3 regions of the Marinomonas sp. HM11-D genome follow, and region 3 is predicted to be linked to each of the others. Evidence: predicted binding sites of a transcription regulator. Region 3 holds the regulator's gene; each other region holds the start of a gene.
The links. The regulator LexA, encoded in region 3, represses DNA repair genes until DNA is damaged. The targets are predictions, from matches to a motif close to TACTGTNTANNTANACAGTA.

Region 1: recN (DNA repair protein RecN) is a predicted target of LexA. The motif match lies at 7,923-7,942, and genes of this name have one in related genera.
Region 2: ACOSVP_RS15090 (YebG family protein) is a predicted target of LexA. The motif match lies at 3,898-3,917, and genes of this name have one in related genera.

Annotation. Positions count from the first base shown of each region.
Region 1 is NZ_JBMMKT010000014.1:5,829-16,270, reverse strand. It holds gene ACOSVP_RS15555 (LysR substrate-binding domain-containing protein) at 1-260, opposite strand, end outside; gene ACOSVP_RS15550 (glyceraldehyde-3-phosphate dehydrogenase) at 620-1,990, opposite strand; gene ACOSVP_RS15545 (DUF3392 family protein) at 2,255-2,587, opposite strand; gene ACOSVP_RS15540 (uridine kinase) at 2,596-3,186, opposite strand; gene ACOSVP_RS15535 (uridine kinase family protein) at 3,309-3,917, shown strand; gene dnaJ (molecular chaperone DnaJ) at 3,949-5,079, opposite strand; gene dnaK (molecular chaperone DnaK) at 5,196-7,112, opposite strand; gene grpE (nucleotide exchange factor GrpE) at 7,216-7,785, opposite strand; gene recN (DNA repair protein RecN) at 7,994-9,670, shown strand; gene fur (ferric iron uptake transcriptional regulator) at 9,689-10,099, opposite strand; gene ACOSVP_RS15505 (outer membrane protein assembly factor BamE) at 10,171-10,442, shown strand, end outside.
Region 2 is NZ_JBMMKT010000013.1:33,245-43,686, forward strand. It holds gene ACOSVP_RS15070 (putative bifunctional diguanylate cyclase/phosphodiesterase) at 1-1,317, opposite strand, end outside; gene ACOSVP_RS15075 (YgaP family membrane protein) at 1,329-1,547, opposite strand; gene ACOSVP_RS15080 (GyrI-like domain-containing protein) at 1,596-2,603, opposite strand; gene ACOSVP_RS15085 (cytochrome b/b6 domain-containing protein) at 2,768-3,427, shown strand; gene ACOSVP_RS15090 (YebG family protein) at 3,455-3,877, opposite strand; gene ACOSVP_RS15095 (mechanosensitive ion channel family protein) at 4,003-4,857, shown strand; gene ACOSVP_RS15100 (DUF1439 domain-containing protein) at 4,872-5,474, shown strand; gene ACOSVP_RS15105 (FKBP-type peptidyl-prolyl cis-trans isomerase) at 5,531-6,013, shown strand; gene ACOSVP_RS15110 (hypothetical protein) at 6,282-6,650, shown strand; gene ACOSVP_RS15115 (class II fumarate hydratase) at 6,647-8,023, shown strand; gene ACOSVP_RS15120 (DUF3820 family protein) at 8,119-8,388, opposite strand; gene ACOSVP_RS15125 (hypothetical protein) at 9,926-10,442, shown strand, end outside.
Region 3 is NZ_JBMMKT010000004.1:37,571-48,012, reverse strand. It holds gene cysS (cysteine--tRNA ligase) at 1-786, shown strand, start outside; gene ACOSVP_RS07010 (universal stress protein) at 848-1,285, opposite strand; gene ACOSVP_RS07005 (hypothetical protein) at 1,341-1,814, shown strand; gene ACOSVP_RS07000 (DNA topoisomerase I) at 1,811-2,431, opposite strand; gene topA (type I DNA topoisomerase) at 2,758-5,385, shown strand; gene ACOSVP_RS06990 (DUF6586 family protein) at 5,382-5,852, shown strand; gene ACOSVP_RS06985 (hypothetical protein) at 5,855-6,124, shown strand; gene lexA (transcriptional repressor LexA) at 6,210-6,836, opposite strand; gene dinG (ATP-dependent DNA helicase DinG) at 6,907-9,030, shown strand; gene ACOSVP_RS06970 (DEAD/DEAH box helicase) at 9,119-10,442, shown strand, end outside.

The DNA of each region.
Region 1 (10,442 bases), on a different contig from region 3:
TCTCGCAGTTCTTCAATAAGCCCATCTAGGTCAGCAAACATGTGACGCAAATGTAGCGCCAACCTAGCACCCATTGGCGTCAACTCGAGACTACGATGGTATCGGACAAATAAGGAAAAACCTAAGCGTTGCTCTAATAGCCGTATTTGCTGACTTACAGCCCCTTGAGTCAAAAACAGTTCGTGTGCTGCCTTGGTAAAGCTAAGATGTTTTGCGGCGACCACAAAGGTGTGCAGGAAGGGTAACGAGACTTTGTTCATAGGCTCTCTTGCATTAGATTTGCTAATCCAAAAACCCAGTTTATATCGTTTGTGGAATTTTTAGCAACCACTAAAATGGGCCACATGTTTTGGTAGTACTGCTTCCAAACCTCGGCATCCTTGTTGATGTTGATGCCTCTCCTAATACATGCCCCCACAGCCATGTATTAGGCTGTGATGTTGGTGAGCGCCACACGTCACAACACTGCTAGTTATTTTAATCGGGCCCATGGCCCGATTTTTTTTGCCCAAAATTTATGCTGTGACTGAATCCTTATCTACTTACTTTTCTTTAGGCAAAAAAAACGGCGACCCTAAGGTCGCCGAACTAACACACATGCTTAAATGTGTCCGGTCAATTACGCTGCTGCAGTTTCTACAGCATTGCTATCAACTAGAGCCATTTGCGCCAACTTTTCCATTAGGCGCACTACTTGGCAGCTGTAGCCGTATTCGTTGTCGTACCAAACGTATAGCGTTGCTTGGTTACCACGTACTTTAGTAGATAGAGAATCCAGCACACCTGCTTGTTCACTACCGATGAAGTCTGAGCTTACGGCATCCGCTTCAGCGCTGTAGCCGATTTGGCCAGCCAATGCTGCGCTTGCAGAAGCGTTTTTCAGAACTTCGTTGATTTCTTCAACTGATGTTGCCGCTTTAAGGTTCAAGCTTAGTACTGCAATCGATACGTTGATCACTGGAACACGGATTGCACTGCCGCTTAGCTTACCTTCTAGAGAAGGGATCGCTTTAGAAACCGCTTTTGCCGCACCCGTTTCAGTCATTACCATGTTCATCGCTGCCGCACGACCACGACGATCACCTTTGTGAACGTTGTCGATTAGGTTCTGGTCGTTAGTGTAAGCGTGAACCGTTTCAACGTGACCAGATTCGATGCCGTATTTAGCTTCTAGTACAGACAGGATCGGAGTGATCGCGTTCGTTGTACAAGACGCAGCAGATAGGATCTGATCGCTGGATTGGATATCAGAATCGTTAACACCGAAGACGATGTTTTTCATTTCTTTGCCAGGAGCCGTCAATACCACACGATCGATACCTGGACGCGCAAGATGAACACTTAGTCCATCGTGGTCACGCCAGCGACCAGTGTTGTCCACTAGCAATGCGTTGTCGATACCGTGAGCTTTGTAGTCTACTTCGCTTGGATCAGACGCGTAGATCACTTTAACTGGCTGGCCGTTGATGATTAGCTGAGAGTTTTGCTCATCTGCTTTAACAACGCCTTCGTAAGTGCCGTGAACTGAGTCAAATTTCAGTAGGCTAGCACGCTTCGCCAAATCGTTATCCGCTGCTTTACGAACTACGATTGCTGCTAAGTACATGCCAGGCGTAGTGTGGCCTAGTGTGCACATGCGGCGTGTCAGTAGACGACCGATACGACCAAAACCGTATAGTACCACTGGTGTTGCAGAACCCGCTTGAGCAAAGCCTTCTAGTGACGCGATGTCAGCGTCTGCTAGTGCTTCTTCAAGCTCAACCACTGCGTTAGCAGTTTTGTTTGCGATCAATTGCTCTAACACTTGATACACACGCGCTAGATCTACAGCAGGATATTGGTCAAACAAAGCAACCAAACCAGTAACTGAATCAGACATCAGTGTTTGTCCAGCTAGCTGAACTTTAACTGATTGTTCGCGACCTAACTTACCCAAAAGAGGAATCATTGATTCAACTTTGGAAACCGTTTCTAACCAAGTGTTTGCCATTTATCTGCCCCCGAGAAAAACAAACGTTTCGCATCAAATTGGGCGCAGTCTACCCATTCACAGAACTAACATCAAATTGTAACAAGGCAACAAAAAACCATTAAAAACGGGGCTTTAGGGCATTTTTTTATGAAAAGAACGTAACTATCAGAAGTATGTTATTAAATAACAACATTAGAGAGTTTTATCAGAAATGACCGGTCGAAATCTCATAAATTTACGTAATTTACATACAGAAAATGAATGAAAATTTCTTAATTTTTTTTATAAATAACGCTTTCTTTCCGCCAAAACACCCAGCAAACAGAAGCAAAACAGGATCACGATCGGGCGCAAGCTTGGTGTAAGATGCGTCAGTAACCAAAAGACCAAGGGCTGCCCCCATAGAGTCAGCACGCCATAACCAAAGGTACACATCAAAACGAAGGCGCCAATGCGAGCGATAAACACCCAGTTCGCGACCGCACGCTTGAGGATTCGGTTCACATGATCGCCGAAAATCACCAGCATGGTCGCGACCAGCGCTAAAGAAATGTCTTGTAGGTAAGGACGCAACTTGTGCGCCATATCCATATTAAAGTTGAGTATTAGGTCCATCAATACACTTACTGATTACGTTTAAGAAGTGCCTCGACGTCGATACGACCAGATGGAGCAATGCGCTTAGGCAAACGGTCCATATAGATCACCGACACATCAAAAGTCGTGTTATGTAACTCTATTTCGGTACCATCTGGCAAGACCCAACGTGCACGACCGTAGCCATCACGCACAAAACCAACCGATGGTGGGCCGTATTTCTTCTCCAGCACAGTGCCTAATTTCGCGCGCAAAACTGGATCTTCAACGACGCCAGACATGGTCGCACGCTCAACGAACTCATATTGGTTGTATACAACCGTGAGCTCTTTTATCCCCAAAATGCCGGTTGCCCCTAAGCTATAGTTCGCCACACCTTGGCGGTACGATGGGTAGGGTTCCAAGCCCATCTTCGACAGATGTTGCTCGAACTCGGCTTTCGATAAATCATTAAACTCAATACCAAACAGCTCAGCGCCTTTGGAATAAACCGGCGTTGCAGGGGCACTTTCCTCTGCAGCTGGGGTAGAAGCCTCAGGCTCATTTGCCCAAGCCATGGCTCCCATTAGACAGGTAGCCAGCAACACACTTTTAAAAGCGGGACGAAAACTCCACATGATCTCTTTTTCTTTGCAATATTAACCAGTAAGTCAAGAAGCGATTTTAACGCTTCTTTGATACAATTAGAGCCTAATTCTTCCACCCCGTAATGCAAATTCATTTTTTCTTGAGGTAGCTCATGGCACTCGTAATCGGCATCACCGGTATTTCTGGTAGCGGTAAAAGCCGCCTGTGCTCGCTGTTAGCAGAAGGCTTAGGAAATAAGTTGACCGTTATTTGTCAGGACAGTTTCTACAAAGGCTGCGGCAACATCGACCCGGACGTCTATAACTTTGATGATCTTAACTCTTTGGATCTAGAAAGTATCTGTTTGGCGATCCATAACTGCAAAAATCAGCAGCAGCCAAATGAAATTCCTGTTTACGATCACTCGCAGCACAAGCGCGTCGGCTACCGTAATCTAGAACCGTCTAAAGTGGTTCTGGTCGAAGGCCATATGATGTTCCAAGATCCCGCTATTCGTGATGCAGTGGACTACTTGCTGTTTGTCGATACCGACATGGACATCGCCATAGTGCGTCGCCTAAAACGCGATATCGCCGAGCGTGGCCGCAACGTGAACGAAGTCACCAGTCGCTATATGCGCCACGTTCGTCAGGCCTCCTTGAAAACCATTGAGATCCGCAACAAGGCCGATTTCATTATCCCGAACAACACCAGCTTCACCAATGCCGCCAACTTGCTGCGCCATTATATTGACAGCCTATTAACGGAAAAAGGAGCCTAGGCTCCTTTTTAGTTAACGCAAAGAGATTAATTTATTTCTTAATGTCTTCGAAAAAGCGTTTCACGCCGTCAAACCAGCTCTTCTGTTTTGGTGAGTGCTCAGAGTTTTCACCCATGCTCTCAGCCAACTCTTTGAACAGCTCTTTTTGACGCTCGGTTAAGTTCACAGGCGTTTCCACCACAACTTTACAGATCAAATCCCCAACCGGACCACCACGCACAGGCTTCACACCCTTGTTACGTAGACGGAACAGCTTGCCGGTCTGACACTCTGGTGTGACTTTCAAACGCACACGACCATCTAGCGTCGGTACATCGATCTCACCGCCTAGTGCAGCCGTGGCAAAGCTGATTGGCACTTCACAATATAGGTTGGCACCGTCGCGCTCGAAGATCGCATGAGGACGTACCGATACTTGTACGAACAGATCCCCTGCAGGACCACCAAATGCGCCCGCTTCACCTTCACCTGATAGACGGATACGGTCACCCGTGTCTACGCCAGCAGGAATCTTAACGTTAAGCGTTTTGTATTCTTGCTTACGACCTTGGCCATGACATGAATTACAAGGATCAGAGATGATCTGACCTTGGCCATGACACTGTGGACACGTTTGTTGTACCGAGAAGAAGCCCTGTGACATACGCACTTGGCCAGCACCGTTACAGGTCGGACAAGTGGTTGGCTTAGTCCCTGGTTTGGCACCAGAGCCTTCACATTTATCACACTCTACCGCGGTCGGGATGCGGATTTTCTCTTCACAGCCCCAAACCGCCTGCTCAAGGTCCAACTCAAGTGTGTAGCGTAGGTCTGAACCACGACGCGTACGGCTTTGACCACCGCCACCACCGCCGCCGAAAATATCGCCAAACACATCACCGAAGATGTCACTGAAACCGCCTGCGCCACCACCAAAGCCGCCATGACCACCTTGGCCATTCACGCCTTCGTGACCGAAACGGTCGTAGGCTGCACGCTTGTCTTCCGAAGACAGTACTTCGTAAGCTTCCGCAAGCTCTTTGAATTTATCCAGTGCTTCTGGATTATCCGGGTTTTTATCCGGATGGTACTTGTTGGCTAGTGAGCGGTAGGCCTTTTTAATGTCCTTTTTATCCGCGTCACGGCTGACACCAAGTACTTCATAATAATCACGTTTACTCATTGCAGGTGTTCCTGAATATGTAGAGTGAGTTCAAATCCCTAGATACAGCAAAACACGGTAGCGTCCCGTGTTTTGCATAAGTCCCTAGGGACGACGACCTAACTTAAGCGCGAGACTTATTTTTTGTCGTCTTTAACTTCTTCAAACTCAGCATCAACTGCGTCGTCTTGTTTCTGGCCAGAAGCCTGCTCGCCACCTTGAGCCTGTGCTGCATCAGCTTGCTCGTACAGTTTTTGAGCCAAAGAGCCAGACGCTTGAGTCAACGCATTGGTTTTCTCTTCGATCTGATCTTTGTCGTTAGACTCTAGTGCCGCTTCAAGGTCAGCAATGGCTTTCTCGATCGCTTCTTTCTCTTCTGCAGTTGCTTTATCGCCGGCATCAGTCAAAGTTTTACGAGTTGCGTGGATCATGCCGTCCGCAGTGTTACGAGCTTGTACAAGCTCTTCGAACTTACGGTCTTCTTCCGCATTCGCTTCCGCGTCGCGAACCATTTTTTCCACTTCTTCATCGCTTAGGCCAGAAGAGGCTTTGATCACGATAGACTGTTCTTTACCAGTCGCTTTGTCTTTCGCAGAAACGCTCAAGATACCGTTGGCATCGATATCGAAGCTAACTTCGATCTGCGGTACACCACGTGGCGCTGGTGGAATGTCAGCCAAGTCGAAACGACCTAGAGACTTGTTCTGAGACGCTTGTTTACGCTCACCCTGTAGGGCGTGGATTGTTACTGCGTTCTGGTTGTCTTCAGCAGTCGAGAATACTTGTGACTTCTTCGTTGGGATAGTCGTGTTTTTCTCGATCAGAGCCGTCATCACACCACCCATTGTCTCGATACCTAGAGACAAAGGCGTAACGTCTAGTAGTAGAACGTCTTTCACGTCACCTGCTAGTACCGCACCTTGGATCGATGCACCGATCGCAACCGCTTCGTCTGGGTTCACGTCTTTACGTGGCGCCTTGCCGAAGAATTCCGTTACTTTCGCTTGTACTAGTGGCATACGAGTCTGACCACCTACAAGGATAACTTCGTCGATGTCTGCACCCGTTAGGTCAGCATCTTTCAGTGCTTGGCGGCAAGGCTCTAGCGACTTAGTCACTAGGTCTTCTACCAAAGACTCAAGTTTAGAACGCGTTAGCTTAACGTTAAGGTGTTTTGGACCTGACGCATCTGCAGTGATGTAAGGTAGGTTAACTTCTGTTTGTGAAGAAGAAGATAACTCAACCTTCGCTTTCTCACCGGCTTCTTTTAGACGCTGTAGCGCTAGTGGATCGTTGTGTAGATCGATACCCGTGTCTTTCTTGAACTCTGCTGCCAAGAATTCGATCACGCGCATGTCGAAGTCTTCACCACCTAGGAATGTATCACCGTTAGTAGACAGTACTTCGAATTGTTTCTCACCATCAACGTCAGCGATTTCGATGATAGAGATATCGAATGTACCACCACCAAGGTCGTAAACCGCTACCGTAGAATCACCCGCTGCTTTATCTAGACCGTACGCTAGTGCCGCTGCTGTTGGCTCGTTGATGATACGCTTAACATCAAGACCCGCGATTTTACCCGCATCTTTCGTTGCTTGACGCTGAGAATCGTTGAAGTAAGCAGGAACCGTGATAACCGCTTCGGTGACTTTCTCACCTAGGTAGTCTTCCGCTGTTTTCTTCATTTTCTTAAGAACTTCAGCAGAGATTTGTGGTGGCGCTTTCTTTTCGCCTTTCACTTCTACCCAAGCGTCGCCGTTATCCGCCGCAACGATTTTGTAAGGCACCATAGAGATGTCTTTTTGAACCACGTCGTCTTGGAAGCGACGGCCGATCAAACGCTTAACTGCGAATAGCGTGTTAGTTGGGTTAGTAACCGCTTGACGTTTAGCAGACTGACCTACCAGTGTTTCACCATCTTCTGTGAATGCTACGATAGATGGGGTGGTACGATCGCCTTCCGCGTTTTCGATAACGCGAGCCTTGTCTCCGTCTAGTACGGAAACACAAGAGTTAGTTGTACCTAAGTCAATACCAATGATTTTGCCCATGGTTGTATCTCCAGTAAAAATTCTTTAATAGTTTCGATAATTCTGTATTTGGGTACGGCAATTTTTATTTCAAGCGCTCACTGTCAAAAAAATGACAGTTTTTTTAGGCTGCGCTAGAAACCACTACCATCGCTGGGCGCAACAAGCGTCCGTTTAGGGTGTAACCTTTTTGAACCACGTCCATGACGGTGTTTGGTTCCATGCTTGGGTTTGGCACCATGGTCATCGCCTGATGTAATTCAGGGTTGAATGGTTCGCCCGCAGGATCAACAACGGCGATTTCGAAACGTGCTAGCGTTTCAACTAGGTCACGGTACGTTAGCTCTACACCTTCGCGCATAGGGTCATTTTCAGAACCTTCAGTCGCAGAAGACAAGGCACGCTCTAGGTTATCAGCGACGGTAATTACCGATTTCGCGAATTTTTCCAACGCAAATTTGTGAGCTTTCTCTACATCTTGCTCAGCACGGCGACGGATGTTTTGTGCTTCAGCTTGGGCACGAAGCGCCACTTCTTTGTACTGGGCCGCTTCTTCGCGTGCTTTCACCAGTTCTTCAGAAGCTTCATCTTCAACCATGCCTTCTAGTACTTCTTCAGCAATGGCTGCATCGGCTTCGTTTAGCAATTCTTCTTGCTCGACTTCTTGCTGTGCTTTATTCGTTTGATCACTCATTTTCATCTCCAAATAACAGAAAGTAATCACTGTCTGTGCGTGGTATATGGGGACGTCTTTTTACCTTTCAACACCTAATCCCTATTAAAAGTGCGCAAATAATTTCTTTTTCTGGCACTTGTCAAAAATCAAACAAATACTGTATAAATAAACACATAAAATACTGTATAAATAACCATACTCTTATTTGCTTTATCAGGAGCAGATCATGCTAACCAGTATTGCTATCTCAAACTTCGCCATCGTTGAAAGCCTCGACCTAGAACTCAAACCAGGCATGACCGCCATCTCTGGTGAAACCGGTGCCGGTAAGTCCATCATGGTGGACGCCCTATCGCTTTGCTTAGGCGGGCGCACCGACGCAGGTGTGGTACGTCACGGAGAAAAGAAGGCCGATATCAGCGCTACTTTTGAGATCAGCGCCTACCCAGCAGTACAAAATTGGTTAGAAGAACGTGATCTTGAGAATGAAAGTGAGAGTTTATGCATACTGCGCCGTGTAATCAGCAAAGAAGGTCGCTCTAAGGCCTACATTAATGGTCGTCCTTGCACCCTAGCGGATCTCAAAGAAGCCGGTAGTTTCTTGGTCGACATCCATGGTCAGCACGAGCACCAATCCCTACTGATGCGCAGTGCCCAGCGCCAACAGCTGGACGAATACGGTCGCTTGACGGATCTCACGCGCAAAGTACGCGAAGAATACAACGCTTGGCGCAAGCTCAAAGAAGAATTGCACGCCAAGCAAAATCGCTCTGCGGAATTAGAAGCCAAAGTACAACTGCTGTCTTACCAAGCGGAAGAACTGGCGCAGTTGGATTTAAAAGCAGGTGAATTGGAAGAACTGGAAAACGAACAAGCGTTTCTATCCAACATCGCCGATGCGCAATACAAGGCCTATGCCGCCAGCGGCATCTTACGCGATAGTGATGAAGGCAATGTCTGCTCTTTATTACATCAAGCGATTCAGCAAGCCAGCGCCATTCATCCGCCCACCAAAGAGTTGGAAAACGCCTTGGAGATGATGCATCAAGCCTTGATCCAAGCGGAAGAAGCGTCTGCTAGCTTGAACCATTACCAAGATACCCTTGAGCAAGATCCGGGACGTTTACAGGATGTGGAGCAGCGTCTTAGCGATATCTACGATACCGCCCGTAAGCATAAGGTATTGCCAGAAGGTTTGATTCCATTACGAGAAGATGTGGAAGCAGAACTGAGCAGCTTATCTGGCGGAGAAGAAAGCCTTGAAGCCTTGAAGCTAAAAGAAGAAAAGGCCTACCAACAGCTGACCACGAGCGCCACCTTGTTGACTGAGAAACGCATGCAAGCCAAAGAAGAACTGGCGCAACGGGTCGAAGAGCAAATTCACGGCCTAGGTATGCCTCACGCACGCTTCTATATTCACTGCGATCCACTCGATCAAATCAGCGCCAATGGCTACGAAGAGATTGAATACATGATCGCCTCCAACCCTGGTCAGCCTGCGCAGCCACTGCGCAAAGTAGCGTCCGGTGGTGAATTGTCACGTATCAGTTTGGGCATTCAGGTGGTTACCGCACACACGTCGGTTATCCCAACACTGGTGTTTGACGAAGTGGACGTGGGTATCAGTGGTGGCACGGCCGAAGTCGTCGGTCGCATGTTGCGCGCGGTCGGCAATCGTGGCCAGGTATTCTGTGTCACCCACTTGGCTCAAGTGGCGGCACAAGGTCATCAGCATTTCCGCGTCAGCAAAGAAGTGCTCAATGAGGCAACGGTTTCAAAAGTGGAATCGTTGGCAGAAACCAACCGTACGCAAGAAATCGCACGTTTATTAGGTGGGATTGAACTTACCGAGCAAACTCTCGCTCACGCTAAAGAGATGCTCGGCAATGTCCAACTTCAGTAGCCTGGCTACTGAAGTTGCTTAGCTCTTCTTTGGACGAACGTAGATGATCAGGTTGTGATCTTCGATTTCGTAACCATGTTCTTCTGCGATCTCGTGTTGACGGCGTTCAATCACGTCGTCGACGAATTCAATCACTTTGCCTGTTTCTAGACAGATCATGTGATCGTGGTGCTCGCCTTTCGCCAACTCAAATACAGCAGTGCCCGCTTCAAAATGGTGACGTGAAACCAAGCCCGCCGTCTCAAATTGAGTCAATACACGGTATACCGTTGCTAGACCTACATCTTCACCTTGATCCAACAATGTGCGATAAACATCGTCCGCACTCATGTGATGGTCACCAGCGTTTTCTAGAATCTGTAAGATTTTCACTCGTGGAAGTGTTACTTTCAGTCCAGCTTTTTTAAGTTCTTGATTTTCACTGCTCATGAGTCATTCTCTATTTCGATCTCGTTAATAATTACTTTATCATTGACCTAACCAACACAGGATTAAGCCCAATGAAGAAAACGATTCTCCTACTTTCTACACTTTTCACACTCAGCGCGTGTAGCTTGCTTCCTTCGCCCTATAAGCCAACTGTTGAGCAAGGCAACGTTATTAAAACAGAACAAGTTCAACAACTCCAACTTGGCATGACTGAATCACAGGTGTTGTACGTACTCGGTACACCTATGGTGCAAAGCACCTTCAAATCAAACCAATGGCACTACTTGTTCACGAGCCTTTACAGCACGCCTGACAGCACTCAGAGCGAAGTTAAACATCTTGT
Region 2 (10,442 bases), on a different contig from region 3:
TTCAATAAGTGGGATAAATAACAAGGGCGGTAACATGCCATCGACTGGGTGCTGCCAGCGAGCTAAGGCTTCACAGGCAACGATCTGACCATTGGTTAGGTTAACCTTCGGTTGGAAAAATAGCTTAATTTGTTGTTCCGCTAACGCATCCCCTAACTCACTACGGTAGCGTAACGTCTGCTGGCCTTTTTCATCATTTGAGTGGGATTTATTAAATAGCACCCATTTACTGCGTAGCTTTTTCGCTTCATGCATCGCGATGTCCGCACTGATCAATAGGGCGTCGATATCTGAGCTGTGTTCTGGGCAAAGGGCGATACCGATACTGGCTTCAAGGTGGATCGGTAGTTCGTTCATGGTAATTGGATGTTGGAAGGATTCCACCACGGTTGCGGCAAAGGCTTCACATTCTTCTGCGGACACATCCGGTGCCCAAATCAGAAATTCGTCACCGCTGGAGCGAAATAGGGTTTGTTCGGGGCTTAATACTTGGCTTAATTTATGAGCAAAGATGACCAGTAGCTTGTCGCCAGCACTGTGCCCTAGGGTATCGTTGATTTCTTTGAATTTATCTAGGTCAATGGTTAGCAAGGTGCCTTTGACTAACTCATCAGAGTTTCTTTGCTGAGTTTGCAACAAATCCACTAGGTACAAACGGTTAGGTAAGCCAGTCAGTGTGTCGTGGGTCGCCAAGCGGCGCAGAGCCTCGTTCTTTTCCTCAACTCGTTTGGCAATCCATGACGATAAAGTCAGAGCTAGCCAGACAGCGATCCAGAAAACAACAACGGATGTAATCGATAGATGTTTGGCAATATGGCTCAGGGCTTGATCGATACTGCTCGGCGCAGTCACCATCATAATGGCGGTGTTATCGTCGCTTTGTAACGTCCATAAGAAATGCAAATCATCGTGTTCGATATAGCCTGAGCGTTCGTCATTCAACTGTGCTTTGGCAATCATCGGGATTAATGCATCAAGTGATGCATTCGGCATATTACGAGTAATGTCCCATGATTGATCTGTGCTTGAAACGCGAATGTAGAGTGGCTGTGTCGCATCGCTTTCAGTTTGCTGCATGATGTCGATCAGCTCATTGATACGCTGTTCAGCCTCTTCGCCTTCTTCTTCAATTTCAGCTAACAAAAAGAGAGAGCGCTTTTCCAAGTAGCTAATTTCAGTGTTAATACCCATTTCGCTACTAAGACGGTAGGCGGCGACACCATAAATAACCGACACCACCAAAGCAACACTTAAGCAAATAATAATAAGCTTACGTCGCAATGATCCATCGAGTTGTAAATCAAATAGTGCCGCCATGTGCTGTGCTTCTACTTATCTTTTGGGCGGGTGCTGATACCCGCGATGGAATAAACCGGACACCAACCTGTCGCTAGGGAAATTAAGTTAAGAACGCCAAACAAAAATAATAAGATTTCAATAATGCTATCTTGAATGACTTCGCCGTTGAATAGGGCAAAGGAAATCACGAAAACACCAATCACGCCGCGTGCTAGGCGATCCCAAATGTGTAGGTTTTGTTTGATCATAGATACCCTCAAAACAACGATTAATTAATAGATCAGTTAAGCCTAAATTTACTGTATTGGCATGTAGAGTACAGTAACAAATTGCAATGGATCTGTAGTTTCTTTTGGCGAAACTTCGTAAACCTCAATACTGCTACGCTGTCTGGCGGGTTTGTGTTGCTGCAAGCGCACACAAGTTTCTAAGACATGCCATGCTAACCATAAATACTGATAACTTCCTTGATACCTTAGTCCAACAAAATTGCCTTTAAAGGTGATGCGTTCCGGCTGGGCTTCACAGGGGCTTAGATTCTGAATCGGGATACCCAATTTGCCAGTAAAATAATGGTGGCTCATATCCGCCGCTTCAAAGAGTGCAAAGCTTGGACCTGCGGGTCTATTTTCTGGACCAAGGCTAATAATCAAATCACGAAAACCTTGCTCCATTTGCATCGACATGGAGTGATCGCTGACGATAAATGGACGTGTGATGGCATCGACATTGGCTAAAGTGCGGCTGTCTTGCAGTGCAAAGGAGGTTAAGTAATGACTGTCAGGCTCGGTGCGCGCACACAAGCGGACCAGCAACAGGCGCATATCCGCATGAATTTGCTTTAACAACTGTGGTTGCTTGTAACGATGCCAGAAGTTTAGTTCGCTTTTGGCAATGACATTCATGACTAACTGATGATCTTCAGTTTCACTTAATTCGATTTGAACCTGAACCGGGCTCGGATAAAAGTGATCACTTTGCACCTGAAATCTCACCAATTTATTGGCTTGTTGCGACTCAATATGACAAGACACTTTACCAAGTTGCAGACCTTTTAATTGCACCAAAGCGCCTTCTAAAGAGTGACTGCTGCGTTGATTGACTAAAACGGAAGCATTTTCATCAAATAACGCCCACGGCAACCAACTTGGCCAATATTCCAATTGGTTTATTTCTGAGAAGACTTTTTCAGCCGAACACGACATTAAGGAAGTATGATGTATATAGACATACCTTTGCGTGAACAGGGCATAACCCGCTACGCAAAGTAGGATAGAGATGAGTATTATTAGCCCAATGATCACGGTATTGCGCTCCTTACTGCTTCGTAACGGCGAGCAGAAGTAAATCCATTTAGGGAATTAATGTCCCTAAAAATGGAGAAAAAGGCAAATCCTAAGGTCAGTATAGTAACGGTCCTTGGCTTAAGACAAAGATAACGCTATTTACAGAAGAGGGGAAACAGCAGATGCACAAAGTATTGGTATGGGATTGGCCGGTGCGGCTACTTCATTGGATGATGGTGCTACTGTTCACTGGTTTGATCATTACCGGAAAAGGTGATGGCGATAATATGGATTGGCATTTCTATATGGGTTATGCCTTGTCTGCCGTGATTGTCGCTCGTATAGCGTATGGTTTTATGGGGTCGGATTTCGCCAAATTTAAGCACTTTATTTACCATCCCTTAGAAGTGTTGCAGTACGGCAAAAACCTGATCGCTGGTAAAGGGGAAACCTACCTAGGCCATAACCCTGTGGGTGGTATCATGGTAATCGTGTTGCTGTTGGCGATGACCGTACAATGGGGCACTGGTCTGTTTAGTAGCGATGAAATCTTTTGGTTTGGTCCCTTCTACGGCACCGTGTCGGAGGAGCTCAATGCGACCCTAAGTACGTTGCACCACGCTTTGCCAAATATTCTCTTAGCCCTAGTCGCACTGCATATTTTGGCGGTCTTGTACCATGAGTTACGTTTCGGCGAACGTTTAGTAGCAGCCATGCTGCATGGTAAGAAAAAACACCATACCGAATTTGAGAAGCACGCCAGTACGCCCCGTATTGGTGTAGTGTTATCCCTTGGTGGAGCACTAGCGTGGTTAGCTTGGCTATGGAATATTCCGGTTTGATTTGAAATCGTCTGAAAGTGGTGCCGCTTATGCGGCATCGCTTTCACTGTAGATCTCATCTTTGTTGTAATCTATGCTATCGTCACTATTGTAGTCGTCGCCGGATTCATCCATATAGGAAGTTTCATCCGGTTCAATGACTAAGTCTTCTAGATCGCTTTGCTCGTCTTTAGGTTCTGAGCTTTGAGTGCTTTTCTCAGTTGGCTTTTTTGGCGTTTTCTTACGCTTATTGCCGAGCGCTTCAAGCAGCTCTTCTTTGTTTTCAGCTAAATACATGGCCAGTTTTGTGGTTAGCTGATCGTCCTCCAGCACGCCGCTGCTTTGCAGTAAATCCTCAAGATTTTCTGCGGTCTCCAGCAGTTTGTCATAGTGGTCTGCTTCCGCTTTAGAGGAAAAAGTCATTTTCTCAACACCATTGCGTTCAACAACATATTTAATTACGACAGGCATAAATCGCACCTCATTTAAAATACTGTATAAATATACAGTTATGATTTTGTGCTTGTCCAGTATTTTATTTGCTATTCAGCACCACCTTGGTAAAGTGGCGCGAAAAGTCAGTTTTTAGGTTAGCCATGTCTGAATTTGAATGGTCGCAGTTAAATGCGGCATTTTTCACCAACAACTTTGAATACATTGCCACGCTGCTCTGGATCATCGGCATTGTTGCCATCCGCCGTTATATGAAGCGGCTATTGCGCGCCAATGAAAAGCTCGAGATGGATCGCAAGCGTCGTCGCTTAAACGCTGTTGATAACGTATTTAACTTGGTGATGTTTGTCGGTCTAGTGCTGATTTGGGCGACCGAGTTGCAGAACATTGCCATTTCCATTGCCGCCTTTATGGTGGCCTTGGTGATTGCCACCAAAGAGTTTATTTCCTGTATTGTCGGCGCGTTTTACAAAGCCAGTACTCGACCTTATCAGGTGGGTGACTGGGTGCGTATTGGTCAGTTTGAAGGGGAAGTCACCGACAGTGATTGGCTCTCAACCACCTTGTTTGAAGTGGATTTTAAAGGTGGTAGCTATGCCTACACAGGGCGTACTACGGTCGTGCCGAACAGTGTCTTGCTGACCAACTCGGTGCAGAACTTAAACTATATGCGTCGCTATGTTGAACATTCCTTTTCGATTTCTAGACTGACAGATGACGTAAATTTGTTTGAAATTAAAGAACCTATTTTGGCCAAGATTCGTGAGTACAGTGAGCACTTTCACGAAGTGGCGATTCGTTATAACAGTCTGATTGAAAAACGCTTGGACATTAAAATAGCCGGCCCTGAGCCAACCGTGCGCGTGCAAACTACGATCGAGGGCTACAACGTCTTTACGGTGTCGCTGTTTTGCCCGACCCACGAGGCTGCAGAAATTGAGCAAAAAGTCACCGAAGATTTTATGCGTATTTGGTTTGAGAAAAAGCGTCAGTCTTAGGAGGCGCAGTGTTCATGTTTAAACAGAAATTGTTAAAAAATAAAATGATCTGGCTAGCGGGGACCGCGGTCGCGGCACTGTTATCTGGCTGTTCGTCAGATATGAGTGTCAGTGAAGCCGAGTTGAATGCGGAAGTCGCCAAACGTCTAGAAACCACTCAACCTGATATCATTCAGCTGACCTTAGAAGAGTCGACGCTGAACCTTGATTTACTGATCAAGGAAGCCAATATAGACCTGACTGAACGTGATGGCGGTTTGGTGATGGTGGATATGAAAACGGACATTCGCGGAACCTTAAATGTTTTCGGCCAAGATATGACCATGACCGCGCAGTTGGATCCATCGTTTGAGTCGGGTCTACGCATTGAAGAAGATCGTGTTTACCTTGTCGGCGCGAAACTGACGCAAATCGCGGTGCAAGGCAACAGCATCAGTGATCAGATGTTCCGTAATACCTTGGGCTCATTGCACAGTGATTTTGAAACCGCACTAGCCAATTATTTTGATACTCATCCGGTGTATGTATTGAACCATTCGATGACCGAAAAAGCGGCGGCGAAAATGGTGAAAGACATAGTGATCACCGAAGATAGCATCGAATTTATGATTTTTTAGACGTTAAGGGGCCTGTTAGGTTAGCATGGCTCCGATTATTGAAATGAGGACAACATATGTCTATTGCAGACAACACAGTGGTGCAATTCCACTACACACTTCGTGAAGGCGACAAACTAATCGAGACTTCTGCAGGTAACGAGCCATTGGCTTACCTACACGGCCACGGCAACATCATTCCTGGTCTTGAAAAAGCCATGGTGGGTAAATCAGCTGGCGATGAGTTTGAAGTGACTGTTCCTTGCTCTGAAGGTTACGGCGAGCGTCAAGAAGACAAAACTCAGCAGATCCCTGTGAAACACCTACACGGCGCGAAAAAATGGACGCCAGGCATGGTGGCTAACGTGCGTACTGACCAAGGCGTTCGTCAAGTGACTATCGTGAAAGCGGGTCTTAAGCACGCGACTGTGGATCTTAACCACCCACTAGCAGGCAAAGAGCTAACTTTCTCTGTGCAGATCGTTGATACACGCGAAGCAACAGAAGAAGAAGTGGCGCACGGCCATGCACACGGCATCGGTGGTCACCACCACCATTAAGCACTGCCAAGTTGCCGTCGATTTTGTTGATCGACGGCAAGCTTTTCTCCTCGCCAATGATCTTTTCGATTCCTTTTCATTCCGCAAAAATCTCGCATTAATCTGATCAATCACTAGCATTTTGCTGTTATTTGGCCATTTTTCTAGGCAATTTCACGGATTCTGTTCCAAGCTGAATAGGCAAAATTAAAATAACTGTGGCTTGACAAAGTGACGTCTCAATGATTAATTGATAATTATTATCATTTGCATCAAAGAGGCTTGAGTCATGACTTATCACATCGTTCCGTTCTCTGTTATTGAGCAAACCATTAAACGTGGCGTGGCATCCGATTCCCCCAAGGTGTTGCACCAATACTTGGATACTAGCGAAGCGTACGCCGAGCAGTTGGGCATTTCAGAAGCCTACGATCTCTACAAGCGAGTGTTTCGAGTGTTACTGGATACCGTATGTGATGCGGCTGTGCCAATGCATTGGCGTGAATTGTGTTTGGACTCGATTTACCGTCCACTGATGCAATTGAAACGCTTTGTAATCACCGATCAGGACGCGGTGGATTACTACCGTTTGGAACATGAACTGCGTGCCATGAGTCACTACTTTATGTCGAGCCAGCAAATGGGAGTCAGCAAATGAATACCCGACTAGAAGCGGACAGCATGGGACAACTCGAAGTCCCTGAATATGCTCTGTACGGTGCGCAAACCCAGCGTGCGATCAATAACTTCCCAGTGAGTGGGCAGTCACTTCCAGAGTCATTTATTCGTGCTTTGATCAGCTTAAAACAAGCCGCTGCGCGAGCGAATCTACGACTTAAATGCATAAGTGAACCCATGGCTCATGCCATTGATCAAGCTTGTACTGAGCTGCTTAAAGACCCTGAATTGATGAAGCATTTCCCTGTGGATGTGTTTCAAACGGGTTCTGGTACCAGCTCCAATATGAATGCCAACGAGGTGATCGCCACCTTAGCGACTTTGCGCCTAGGGGAGAGTGTTGGCGCCAATGACCATGTTAACTTTGGCCAGAGTAGTAATGACATTATCCCCAGTGCGATTCATGCCAGTGCAGCGATCGAGGTCAGTAAGCGCTTACTGCCAGCGCTAGAGCATTTGAAGTCCACTATTAGGGAAAAAGGCCAAACGCTGAAAGGCCATACCAAAACTGGCCGTACCCACTTGATGGACGCCATGCCGGTGCGCTTTGACCAAACCTTTAATGGTTGGGCGGCACAGTTGCAAGACAATATTGATAACCTGAATTCGATCTTGGCCAAAGTCACCAAGCTGGCTCAAGGGGGCACAGCGGTCGGCACAGGCATTAATGCCCATCCTGACTTCTCTAAGTTTATCTGTGAAGAACTGTCGACCCTCAGCAAGGTGACCTTTAGCCCCGCAGAGGACTTCTTTGCTGTGATTGGCTCCCAAGATACCGCGGTCGCGCTATCGGGTATTTTGAAAAGCACCGCCGTGACCTATATGAAAATCGCCAACGATTTACGTTGGATGAACTCTGGGCCTTTGGCTGGCCTTGGGGAAATTACCCTCGAAGCTCTACAACCGGGCTCTTCGATTATGCCGGGTAAAGTAAACCCCGTGATTCCCGAAGCCACGGCCATGGCGGCGGCACAAGTGATCGGTAATGATACGGCGATCACCATTGGCGGTCAGTCTGGCAACTTTGAGCTTAATGTTATGCTGCCCATGATTGCCCATAACCTATTGAATAGTATCCACTTACTCACTACCACGGGCACACTAATGGCGGACAAAGCCATCGCGACCTTGACGGTGAATGAAGACAAACTGAATGAAGCGCTGGGCAAAAATCCAATCTTGGTAACGGCATTGAACCCGATTATTGGTTATCTCAAAGCCGCGGAAATCGCTAAAAAAGCCTACAAGGAAAAACGCCCAGTGATTGATGTGGCGGTGGAAGAAACCGATTTAAGCCGTGAAGAATTGGAAGCGCACTTGGATCCGGCTAAATTAACCAAAGGCGGCTTATAAGCGAAAGGAAAAGAGCAAGTAAGTTCCATCACGGACGATGGGACGGGCTGGAGGACGCAAGCCCCTCCAGCCCATCTAATATGCTTAAAAAGGGACTATTTCATATCATCAAAGCGGATTTGCACCTTCGGTTGCTTTGGTTTTGGCACCTCGGGCAGCTTTAACGGCTCAACAATCTTCTCCAGACCATTCACCTTAACCTCCAACGCCAACTGCAACCAACGGCCTAACTTACCTTCCGGCCAGCCCTTATGGTTAAACCACAGCAAATACTCCTCTGGCAGATCAACGATCAAACGACCCTCGTACTTACCAAACGGCATCTTCTGACGCGCAATATCCAGCAAATCCTGCTTCTCAATCATAACCACCACCGCTCCTAAACAAGCCCCGCATACTACCACAAAACTCCCTTGTGGGAGGGCTGTCCCAGCCCGATTGCTTTTTGTAGGACCTCGCTGTGCGAGGGAAACGATCTCGTACGAGCCGCCTCCGTTCGGCGATTGGCCCTTCCTTGTAGGACCTCGGTTTCCGAGGGATCAATCTGCAAACTCGGCAATTTCTCTAGGATGCTATTCATCAGCTTCGGTGCTTACCAACCGCTTTGCAGGCACTATCCCATGTGATTCAATTCGCTTGCGCAATGTCTCATTCTTCGACGCGTCAGCACGAATCAAACACATGGGATATCGCTAATAAGCCCGCAAACTCCCGTACGAGCCGTCTCCGTTCGGCGACTGGACTAGCCGCTCCGCAGGTAATCAGAGGCTCCTGATTTTGTGAGAGGGCTGTCCCAGCCCGATTGGACTAGCAACTCAGCAGGCAATAAGAGCTCTCAGCTTCGGTGCCTATCATCTCCTTTGGAGGCACTATCCCATGTAATTCAATTCGCTTGCGCAATGTCTCATTCTTCGACGCGTCAGCGCGAATCAAACACATGGGATATCGCTAATCAATCCGCAAACTCTCGTACGAGCCGCCTCCGCTCGGCGACTGGACTAGCAGCTCCGCAGTTAATCAGAAGCTCTTGCTGTTTTTGTAGGAGGGCTGTCCCAGCCCGATTGGACTAGCAGCTCAGCAGGCAATGAGAGTTCTCCGCTTCGGTGCTTACCAACCCCTTTCGAGGCACTATCCCATGTAATTCAATTCGCTTGCGCAATCCTCGTACTTCGGCCCCGACTTTGTCTTAATTAAAGAGCGCGCGAATCAAACACATGGGATATCGCTAATAAGCCCGCAAACTCTCGTACGAGCCGTCTCCGCCCGGCGATTAGATTTATCAGATCAGCAGGAAATAAGAAGTATCTGCTGTTTTTGTAGGAGGGCTGTCCCAGCCCGATTGGACTAGCTGCTAAGCAGATAATGAGAGATCTCAGCTTCGGTGCTTACCAACCCCTTTCGAGGCACTATCCCATGTAATTCAATTCGCTTGCGCAATCCTCGTCCCTCGGCAACGACTGCGCGAATCAAACACATGGGATATTGCTAATAAGCCCGTAAATTCTCTCGTACGAGCCGTCTCCGTTCGGCGATTGATCTACATTGCTAAGTAGAAAATGAGAGGCCACATAATTAGCTCTTATCACTTGTTCAAATATTCAGTGTATTTTTGATTAACTCAATAAAATGCGCATTTTCACGGTTTGAATGTGGTTCACTTTCTCGGATTTACACAAGAAAATCATAAAAAATATAATAAAATCAGTCGCTAACAAATAGTGTGGTTAGAATAACGTGCTGTGGATAAATGTGATAACGCGTATGCTCATTTTTATCCGATAAAGCTTCTTTAGGTAAGCTAGAAAAGCAGCTTTAAATCATTAATTTAGTGAGGTTTAATGAAAACATTAAGAGTTGCGTAAATGAGCATGCGCACTATTAAAATGTTAGGCAGGAGGAAGCATGGCAAGTATCGGAGAAAGAGTTAAGTATGCCATTGATCATATGGGAAGAGGCGAAGTATATGCTGCTTTAGAGCATGCATGTAACGCAGTAGATGTTACATCTCAACGCTATTACAATCAGGATTCAAGCAGCAGAAGTTGCTTCAAAAACTTGATCAAGGAATACACTTGGTTGATCGAGTTTATGTCACTTGGCGGGTTGAATCTTGATGACACTAAATTTGAGAATTTTCCTATCACCGAGGGAGTTAGAAAACCTATAAATGACCCAGACTTTGCTGATTTAATGTACCATGTCGTAAGGTGTGGACTTGTGCATAGTGATTCACTATCAAAAGGTTTTTCATTTCATAATGATGGAAGTCTTCTAATTGCAGATAAAATGATTACATTTCCCGCAAGTGTGGTTTGGGGGATACTCTCCATCGCAATTTTCTGCCCGTCAAACAAGAATGAAATTACAGCTTCAGGGTACTGGATTGGCTTTCATGAAAATAGATTGGTAATTAATGACT
Region 3 (10,442 bases):
AAAGGTCGTCCTGGTTGGCACATTGAGTGTTCTGCGATGTCGACGCACTGTCTTGGCAATCACTTCGATATTCACGGTGGCGGTCCAGACCTTAAATTCCCGCACCATGAGAACGAAATTGCCCAATCGGAAGCAGCAACCGGTGAGCAGTATGTAAACTACTGGATGCACTGTGGCGCGGTACGCGTGAACAACGAGAAGATGTCTAAGTCCTTGGGCAACTTCTTCACCATTCGTGAAGTGCTAGAGAAGTTCAATCCAGAAGTCGTGCGTTACTTGATGGTATCAAGTCAGTACCGTAGTGGCATTGACTACTCTGATGCTAGCTTGAAAGAAGCCAAAACAGCGCTTGAGCGTTTGTATACTGCGCTTCGTGGTCAAGCGATTGCAGAAAGCTTTGTGGCAACGGATTACACCACTCGTTTTGAAGATGCGATGCGTGATGACTTCAATACGCCGGTGGCGCTGTCTGTTCTGTTTGAGCTAGTGCGTGAGCTAAATAAAGCCCGTGCTGACGGCAGTGATCAAGCGGCAACCCTAGCGGCAGAGCTGAAAGCCTTGGCGGACATTCTTGGTTTGTTAGCGCAAGATCCGGAATACTTTATGCAAAACAGTACGCTAAACGAAGGTTTATCGGCTGAAGAGATCGAAGGTTATATTGCTGAGCGCGCTCAAGCTCGTAAAGATAAGAACTTTGCGCGCAGTGATGAAATTCGTGATCTGTTGCTGGAACAGGGCATTACTTTGCTGGATACCCGTGAAGGCACTACTTGGACACGCGGTTAATCTAAGTTAATTCGGCATTAAAAAGGGAGGCTTAGCCTCCCTTTTGTTTGTGATTCTAGAATTAGTGACTAGATTTAACGCGCACCGCTAGAACGTCGCATGGTGCACCGTGCAAAACGCCATTTGCGGTTGAACCTAGTAATAGCGCTAAGCCGTGTCGTCCGTGGCTACCGACCACGATTAGGTCGGCTTTGATTTCTTCTGCTACTCGGTGAATTTCGCTTTCGATACCGCCTTGGGTCACGATGGTGGATTCCACTGGGATATCAAGTTGATCAACCAATGCGGCCATGTGTTTCGTGGCAGTGGTTTGAAGTTGTTCTTGGATATCGCTTACATCGATCGGCACATCGCCGCCGTAGGCGTAGTTAAGAGATTCGATAACGTGGATAATGGTGAGCTGGCCTTCAAAGGCCTTGCACATTGCCGCGGCCTTGTTGGCAACTTTAATACTTTCATCCGTTAAATCCACCGCTAAAACAATGCGTTGGTAGGGCATGGGATACCTCCAATGTTTGGGTTCCATTTGTTCTCGACAATTTAAGAGTAATTCAATGACAGCCTTAATAGTAGTATTTATTACCCTTTCCTTGATGGGATCGGCATTATGGATCATGCCGTCAAAGCGTGAGCGTCAAAAAATGGCGTTGCGTATGTTGGCGCGTAAGTGTGGCATAACAGTGCAGCTGACTTCAGTGGATCTACCGGATAAATGGGATAAGATGACCACCAAAGAAAGTGTCTGCGCTTACCATAAATACCGTGAAAAGCCGCTCAAAGATTTTTCCGAAATCAAGCTGTACCCTTATGAAGTGTGGAAGCACGATTCCATTTGTCAGGGATGGTATGCCAGTCAGCCATTTGCGTTGGAAGAGAAAATCGCTAAGTTGCTTGAAAAGCACCATGAGGTGTTTGTAGCGATTGAAATCACGCCAAGCAGTGTCAGTCTGTTTTGGCGCGAAAAAGGCGATGAGAGCGTTGTCGAAGATGCTAACGCTATTATTAATGCGCTACTGCTGGTGCGTTAAGTGCCTTTTGCGCCAGATTGGTCTTCGATTTCCAGGGTATGCATAAATTCTGATAGCGCTTCTTCTGGGTTATCAGAATCTTGGATCGCCATGATCTGAGGGGTGATGATTTCCTTCATGCGATCATCCACAAATTTTTCCAACTGTTTTTTCTCAGCACGATCAATGTTGTTTGATTTTAAGTGCGAGTGGATCACGCTATACAATGTCTGTGCAACACGCATATCGCCTGAATGGAAGTTTTTGTTGGCTTGGACAACCTGGCGATTGAGCTGAATCCATAGATTCAACCAGCGTAAGTAGGAATAGCAAAGCTTGTAGTGGGTGTTGCTGATGCGTCCTTTGCGGCGCATATACAGTAGCATTTTAGCCGCTTTGGTAAGGCGTTCTTTGTATTTGGTTTTCTCGTGGAAGCTCATTTCATCGGGTTCTAGATTAAGCTCCGCTGGGGCGTTTTCTCGTTCGGCTTCCGCTTTCGCAATGCGCTCTTCGATTTTTTCTGGATCGTCAGAGTAGGAAGTCAGTTCGCGCAGGCTCTCTAAATAGAAGTCGTAGAAAACATCGCTGACAATCATATCCGTGTTGAGGTTGCGCAATCCGATAATATGTTGCTCCATTCGGTCTGCGCGATTTTGCAGTTGAAGGTACTTTAGGCGACGCTCTTTTAACTCTTGCTCTTTCTGGTGGGCACGCGATCCTATTACCACTGAAACCAGTACGATTATGAAAAGAATGACTATAGTTAAGATCTGGAGCGTAGCCATGATTGTCCTTTTTAAATGATTTCAGTATGTTAAAGGGCAAATGCTGGACTCGGCAATAGGAATGTTGCGAATCTCACAGGGATTGCTTGTCATATATTAGCGCTTTGCTTAATATCTGCGCCCCTAAAGTATTCTAAGCACGTTCATCTTTCAAAAGTAATTAAGGCTCGAACAACCCAATGGCTAAATCTCTGGTAATCGTGGAATCGCCAGCCAAGGCGAAAACTATTAACAAATATCTCGGCAACGACTACGTCGTTAAGTCGAGTGTTGGTCATATTCGAGATCTTCCTGCCGGTACGACGTCTACGTCTACTCCACAAGAACGTGCTAAGCAGGCGGCTCTGACTCGTAAAATGAGTCCTGAAGAGAAAGCCGAATACAAACGTACAAAATCACGTAAACAGCTTATTAATCGTATGGGCGTCGATCCAGAGCATAATTGGGAAGCCCATTACGAAATTTTGCCAGGCAAAGAAAAAGTCGTAGAAGAACTACGTCGTCTGGCTAAAAATGCTGAAACCATCTATCTCGCAACCGACTTGGATAGAGAGGGGGAGGCAATTGCATGGCATTTACGAGAAGCGATTGGTGGTGACGATACCCGCTACAAGCGCGTGGTGTTTAACGAAATCACTAAGAACGCCATCAAGTCTGCATTTGAAACGCCATCCGATTTGGATATGAACCGCGTTAATGCACAGCAAGCGCGTCGCTTCCTAGACCGTGTCGTGGGTTTTATGGTGTCACCACTGCTTTGGGCGAAAGTCGCTCGAGGTTTGTCGGCAGGCCGTGTGCAATCGGTTGCCGTACGTCTGATTGTTGAACGTGAAAAAGAGATTCGTGCCTTCATTCCTGAAGAATTCTGGGAGCTAGACGCTAACCTTGCTACCAAGGATAAAGCCAATATCACCTTTGAAACGGCTAAGTATCAAGGTAAAGAATATCGTCCGACCTCTAAATCTCAGTCAGATGAACATGTTCAGCGCATTGAAAAGCTACCATTTAATGTGGCTAGCCGAGAAGATAAACCAACGCGTTCTAAACCATCGGCGCCATTTATTACCTCAACGCTGCAGCAAGCGGCTAGTACTCGTCTAGGTTTTGGCGTTAAGAAAACCATGATGTTGGCACAGCGCTTGTACGAAGCAGGTTACATCACCTACATGCGTACTGACTCGACCAACTTAAGCCAAGAAGCAGTTGAAGCGGTTCGTGAATACATTCAAGGCAACTTTGGTGACGCTTACCTACCAGCGGAAGCGTTGCGCTATTCAAGCAAAGAAGGCGCACAAGAAGCCCACGAAGCGATTCGTCCTTCTAGTGTGACTGTGACGCAGAACATGCTGCAGGGCATGGATAAAGATGCGCACCGTCTTTACGATTTGATTCGTAACCAGTTCATTACCTGTCAAATGACGCCTGCAGAATACACCTCGACCACGATTACAGTGATGGCGGGTGAATATGAGTTGCGTGCAAAAGGCCGTATCTTGCGCTTTGACGGTTACACTCGTGTGCTGACACCAGTGGGTAAAAAAGCGGAAGACACTATCCTGCCAGATGTACAGCAGGGTGAGCAGCTAACGCTGATTAATCTAGATCCTGAGCAACACTTTACCAAGCCAGCTGCCCGTTACAGTGAAGCAAGCTTAGTTAAAGAGCTTGAGAAACGTGGCATTGGTCGTCCATCGACTTACGCGTCGATTATTTCCACCATTCAAGATCGTGGTTATGTGCGGGTTGAAAACCGCCGTTTCTATGCGGAGAAGATGGGGGACATTGTCACCGATCGTCTTGTGGCAAGTTTCGATGATCTGATGAACTACAGCTTTACCGCACAAATGGAAGAAAAGCTGGATGATATCGCTGAGGGTGAAAAGGACTGGATTAAGGTTCTTAACAGCTTCTACGAAGATTTCAGTCAAACGCTGAACCAAGCGGAAGCCGAAGAAGGCGGTATGGCTCCAAATGAGCCAACGCCAACGGATATTCCATGCCCAACCTGTGGTCGTCCTATGCAGATTCGTACCGCGAGTACGGGTGTGTTCTTGTCTTGTTCAGGTTATGCATTACCGCCCAAAGAGCGTTGTAAAGCCACTATTAACCTAGTGAGCGGTGATGAAGCGGTTGCTGTAGACGATGAAGAAGGCGAATCTAAAGCGCTGATTAATAAGCATCGTTGTGACATTTGTGGTTCGGCGATGGATAGTTACCTGGTCGATGAGCATCGTAAGCTACATGTGTGTGGTAACAATCCTTCATGCCCTGGCTACGAAGTGGAGCAGGGTGCATTCAAACTAAAAGGCTACGATGGCCCAGTCATTGAATGTGATAAATGTAGCTCTGAAATGCAGCTGAAAACGGGTCGATTTGGCAAGTACTTTGGTTGTACTAACGAAGAGTGTAAGAACACTCGTAAGCTTCTGAAGAATGGTGAAGTGGCTCCGCCGAAGATGGATCCAGTGTCAATGCCGGACTTGGCTTGTCAAAAGGTAGAAGACCATTACGTATTGCGCGATGGTGCCACGGGTCTGTTCTTAGCGGCTAGTCAATTCCCACGTAAACGTGAGACGCGTCCACCGTTGGTTAAAGAGTTGAAGCCGTATATGGATCAGATTGATCCTAAATACCACTACTTTGATACAGCGCCAGTGCAGGATGAAGAGGGGAATCCAACGGTTATCCGTTATAGTCGTAAGACTAAAGAGCAGTACATTATGACTGAAGTGGATGGTAAGCCTACGGGTTGGAAGGCCTTCTACGAAGGTGGTAAGTGGAAAATCGAACACGGTAAGAAGAAATGAGCGGTTCCAGCTTAGCGAGTGTTACTAACCAGCGTTTAGATGCTGCTCGTCGTTTATTGATTCAAAGCCAGGATGCAGAAAGTGACTGGATGACTCAGAGTTTTGAGTCATCTGCCTTGTTTCAACTGCGCAGTGGTCTGAATGGCTTGCTACAGGAAGTGAGAACCTCATACAGTTTGCAAGGTCAGCTAGAGATTGAGTCACTGATTAAATCTTGCCATGATAAAGGCATTAGCGTGCCGGTTCTGGTAGAATTGGCGCAACTTAAGAATAATAGCCAGTCTTGGTTGGCTCAATTGTTCACCGCATTTAACGCAGCGTTAGAGTGTCAAGTTGGCAACAATGCCTACGCAGCAGACGTTGAATTGATCGGTCGTGGAACCGATGCTGGTGCTTCCACAAAATTCATTTTAAGCTCACTGACTGAGCTAGTCTTACGCTTTCGTGAAGACGCAGCAGAATATTGATAATGAAAGATACTTACTTAGAAATAGTAGAACTCGAAAATGGTGAAATCGTTCTTCGTCCAGCGGGTGAAGACGATGATAAAACGCCTATCGCAACGCTGACTATCTCTGACGATACCAAAGATTTTCTAAAAGATCGTTACTTTGAATTAGCCAAGTGCATGTTCCATGCGGGCATCGATTTTGTGTACTCGGAAGATTTTGGCGACTTCGATGGTATGGGTGAAGCGGATGCGCCCGATGAAGATTTTATGCCGCGTATTTTGCACTAGGGTTTTGCTTTAACCGCCTAGGATAGATACAAAAAAGGCATGGCTTGATACTATCAAGCCATGCCTTGTTTATTTCTGATGTGGCTTAAATACCACGACGGATGACACCGACGGACAGGCCTTCAATGGCGAAGTCTTCGCTTTCTAGGTCAACAATGATGTCGGAAAACTCTTCGTTCTCTGGGATCAAGCGCACTTCGCGGCCTTTTTGCTCAAAGCGCTTAACGGTCACCTCATCGCCAATACGGGCGACAACGATTTGACCATTGCGTACCGTATGGGTTTTGTGGACGGCCAGTAGATCACCGTCTAGGATGCCTGCATTTTTCATGCTCATGCCGTTTACCGATAACAGGTAATCTGCTTTTGGTGAAAACATCTCGGCTGCAATGCTGATGCGTGAGTCGATGTTTTCCTGAGCGAGAATAGGGTAGCCCGCAGCGACACGACCGATAATAGGCAAGGTGCCGTCTTCGTCATTGGCACTGCTAGCTGGCTCTTGATCCACTAGGCGGATGCCTCGGGAAGCGCCAGAAAGCATTTCGATCGCGCCTTTTTTGCACAGTGCCTTAAGGTGTTCTTCGGCCGCATTAGGTGAACGGAAACCTAAGCGCGCAGCGATCTCAGCACGAGTCGGTGGGAAACCAGTTTCGTTGATGAATTCGCGTATTGTCTCGAGTACATCGGACTGTCTTTTTGTTAATTTAATCATATGGCATCTGTTTGTTTATACAGTTACTGTTATTATATACAGCTAATAATTAATTGCTCAACTAAAATCCATGCTTTCAGACTCGATTAAAGAAAAAATTCAAACGGCCTACCGTGCATATCTTGATGCGAAAGGGCATAAGGCACGTGTTGGTCAGCGTCATATGATCGCCACCATCGCTAGAACCCTTGGCAATATTAAGCAAGGAACGGAAGGTGAGCGTCTCGGTGAGAAGCATGTCGCTGTAGTGGAGGCGGGCACGGGTACCGGTAAAACCCTGTCTTATTGTTTATCAGCGATCCCAATTGCCAAAGACAAGGGTCTTAAGCTGGTCATCTCTACTGCTACCGTTGCCCTCCAGGAGCAGATTCTTCATAAAGAATTGCCAAGTTTGTTAGAACATACCGACTACAGTTTTCGCTACACCTTAGCCAAAGGTCGTGGTCGCTACATGTGTCTTAATAATCTTGAGAGTTTTTTAAGTGCGGAAGAGCAAGCTACCGAAGATATGTTTGCAGGATTGTTTGAGCAACATTTGGCGGCCGATGATGTAAACACCGTTCTGTATCAAGAAATGGACGATGCCATTCGCGCCGGCAAATGGGATGGAGATAAAGACAACTGGGAAGGGATTGTTCGTGAGCAAGACTGGCGTCGACTGACTACCGATCATCAGCAATGCACCAACCGCAATTGCGCGAACTTTTCTGCCTGCCCATTCTTTAAGGCTCGTGCCGAGCTTGAGACCGCCGATGTGATTGTGGCCAACCATGATTTGGTGTTGGCGGATTTGTCTCTTGGTGGCGGTGCCATCTTGTCTGATCCGAAAGAAACTATCTATGTGTTCGACGAAGGCCATCACCTGCCGGATAAAGCCATTGGCCATTTCCGCCACGAAGTGCGTTTGCAGCAGAGTATTAGCTGGTTAAAACAACTCGACAAAAATCTTATCAATTTGCGCCAAGAGTTAACGGAAGAAATCAGTACAACAGGGCAAATCTTACTGAAAATCCCGCAGCAAATTCAGAGTACGGTTAATTTTATCCAGTATGTGCAGCAAGGTTTAGCGCCCTTTATCCAGAATCTAGGATTGGATCAAGAAACGCGTCAGCACCGTTTTGAGTTTGGTGTGATTCCTGATGAACTGCGCCAACTGGCTTACAGCTTGGCCATGTCTTATCAGAAGCTGTTTAATCAGATTGAAAACATTCAGGATGAATGTAAAAAGGTTAAGCAAAATGAAGGCATGGGGATCAAGGAAGACACTGCTGAGAACTGGTTGCCAATTCTTGGGGTGATTTTAGGGCGCCTAGAGGCCTGTACCGAACTTTGGAAATTGTATTCGACCCAAGATGATCAAAACTATCCGCCAAATGCCCGCTGGCTCGTGGTGGTGGGTCAAGGGATGGATCAAGATATCGAGCTTGGTGGTTCGCCGATCCTTGCAGCTCATACCTTGCGTATGCAGCTGTGGGACAAATGCTTTGGTGCAGTGGTGACTTCCGCCACGCTGACGGCGTTAAACGAGTTTCATCGCTTTAATATGCGCTCTGGTGTGCCGCGCGAAAGTGAATATCTGCGCGTGATCAGTCCGTTTGATTTTGCCAATAAGGGGACGCTGGTAGTGCCAGACATGGAATCTGAGCCGAATCATGCAGACGCACACACCAAAGAGTTGATCAAATACCTTAATGATAAGGTCGATACTAAGCTTGGCTCCTTGGTGCTGTTTTCTTCTCGTCGTCAGATGGAGGAAGTCGCGGCAGGAATCAAAGACGATCTGAAAGATATCTTGCTGATGCAGGGTGAACAGTCCAAACGCATTATCCTAGATAGTCACAAAGACGCCATTGATGCGGACAAAGGTAGCTTACTATTTGGTTTAGCCAGCTTTGCCGAAGGGGTCGATTTGCCCGGTAATTATCTGACCCGGGTGTACATTGCGAAGATTCCGTTTGCGGTGCCAGATGACCCAGTTGAGGCGACTTTGGCGGAGTGGATTCAAAAGCGTGGTGGTAATCCATTTATGGAAATTACCATTCCCGATGCGTCGCTCAGACTGGTTCAGGCAACGGGGCGATTGCTGCGTAGCGAGAACGATAGCGGTGAAATTCATATCCTAGATAAGCGCTTAAAAACCAAGCGCTACGGTGCGCAGCTGATTAACAGCCTGCCACCCTATAAGCAGATTTAACAAACTAAAGGTGATAATGCCGAGTCATTTAGGTACACTCGGAGCCTTGTTAACAAACATTCAATCAAAAGAGATTAAAGACTCTCACATGGAAAAACAGCAAGAAGCCGCGCGCCCTGAATCAAAGGGACCAAAGCGCCAACGCAGACCCCGTCGTAAACACAACAAAAGCAGTGCTGACGCCACGGGAGCGAAATCTCCGGCTGCTGAACAGGAAAGTGGTGAACTTTGGTCTATCCAAGACTTCAAAGTGCCTGACGTGGAAGGTAAAGTTCGTTTTCACGACCTAAATCTACCGGATCGGGTATTAAAAGCAATTCAAACCATGGGCTTTGAGTACTGCAGTGAAATTCAAGCTGCAACGTTACCCGCGACGCTGCAAGGCTATGACCTAATTGGTCAAGCACAAACAGGTACTGGTAAAACAGCCGCATTTCTGATTGCTATGATCAGTGATTTCTTAGACTACCCAGTGGAAGGTGAGCGTCCAAATCATTTCCCTCGCGGTCTGATTATCGCTCCAACTCGAGAATTGGCTCTGCAAATCGCTGACGAAGCAGAGAAACTGACTAAGTACACAAATCTAAACGTTGTGTCGCTAGTGGGCGGTATGGACTACGACAAACAGCGTAAACAGCTAGAGACTGAATACGTGGATTTGGTGGTGGCAACTCCTGGTCGTCTGTTGGATTTTGCGCGCAACAAGAAAGTGATGCTGAATAAAGTCGAGTGTGTGGTGCTAGACGAAGCAGACCGCATGCTGTCGATGGGCTTTATCCCAGACGTGAAAAGCATCATCCGTATGACGCCACATAAAGAGCGTCGTCAAACTATGTTGTTCAGTGCGACTTTCCCGAAAGACATTCAGGCTTTGGCTCGTCAATGGACGTTCCATCCAAAAGAAGTGTCGGTTGTGCCAAAAGAAACCACTAATAAGAACATCGATCAGGTGATCTATACGGTTTCCAATGACCAGAAATGGCCAATATTGAAAAAGTTGATCGAAGAAAATGGCAGCCAACGCACCATTATTTTTGCTAACCGTCGTGATGAAACGCGTGACCTGCATGAGAAATTGCAGAAAGCGAATATCAACTGTGCCATGTTGTCGGGCGAAGTGTCTCAAGACAAACGAGTGAAGACATTAGCGAAATTTAAAGACGGCAGCATTCAGGTATTGGTAGCAACAGATGTAGCGGGTCGTGGTATTCACGTGGACAACATTGAGTTGGTAGTGAACTACACTTTGCCAGAAGATCCTGAAGACTATGTACACCGTATCGGTCGTACGGGTCGTGGCGGTGAAATGGGTAAATCCGTCAGCTTCGCAACCGAAGACGATTCGTTCATGATCCCTGAAATTGAAGCGACCATTGGTACTTCAATCCGTTGTGAATACGTACGCGACCAAG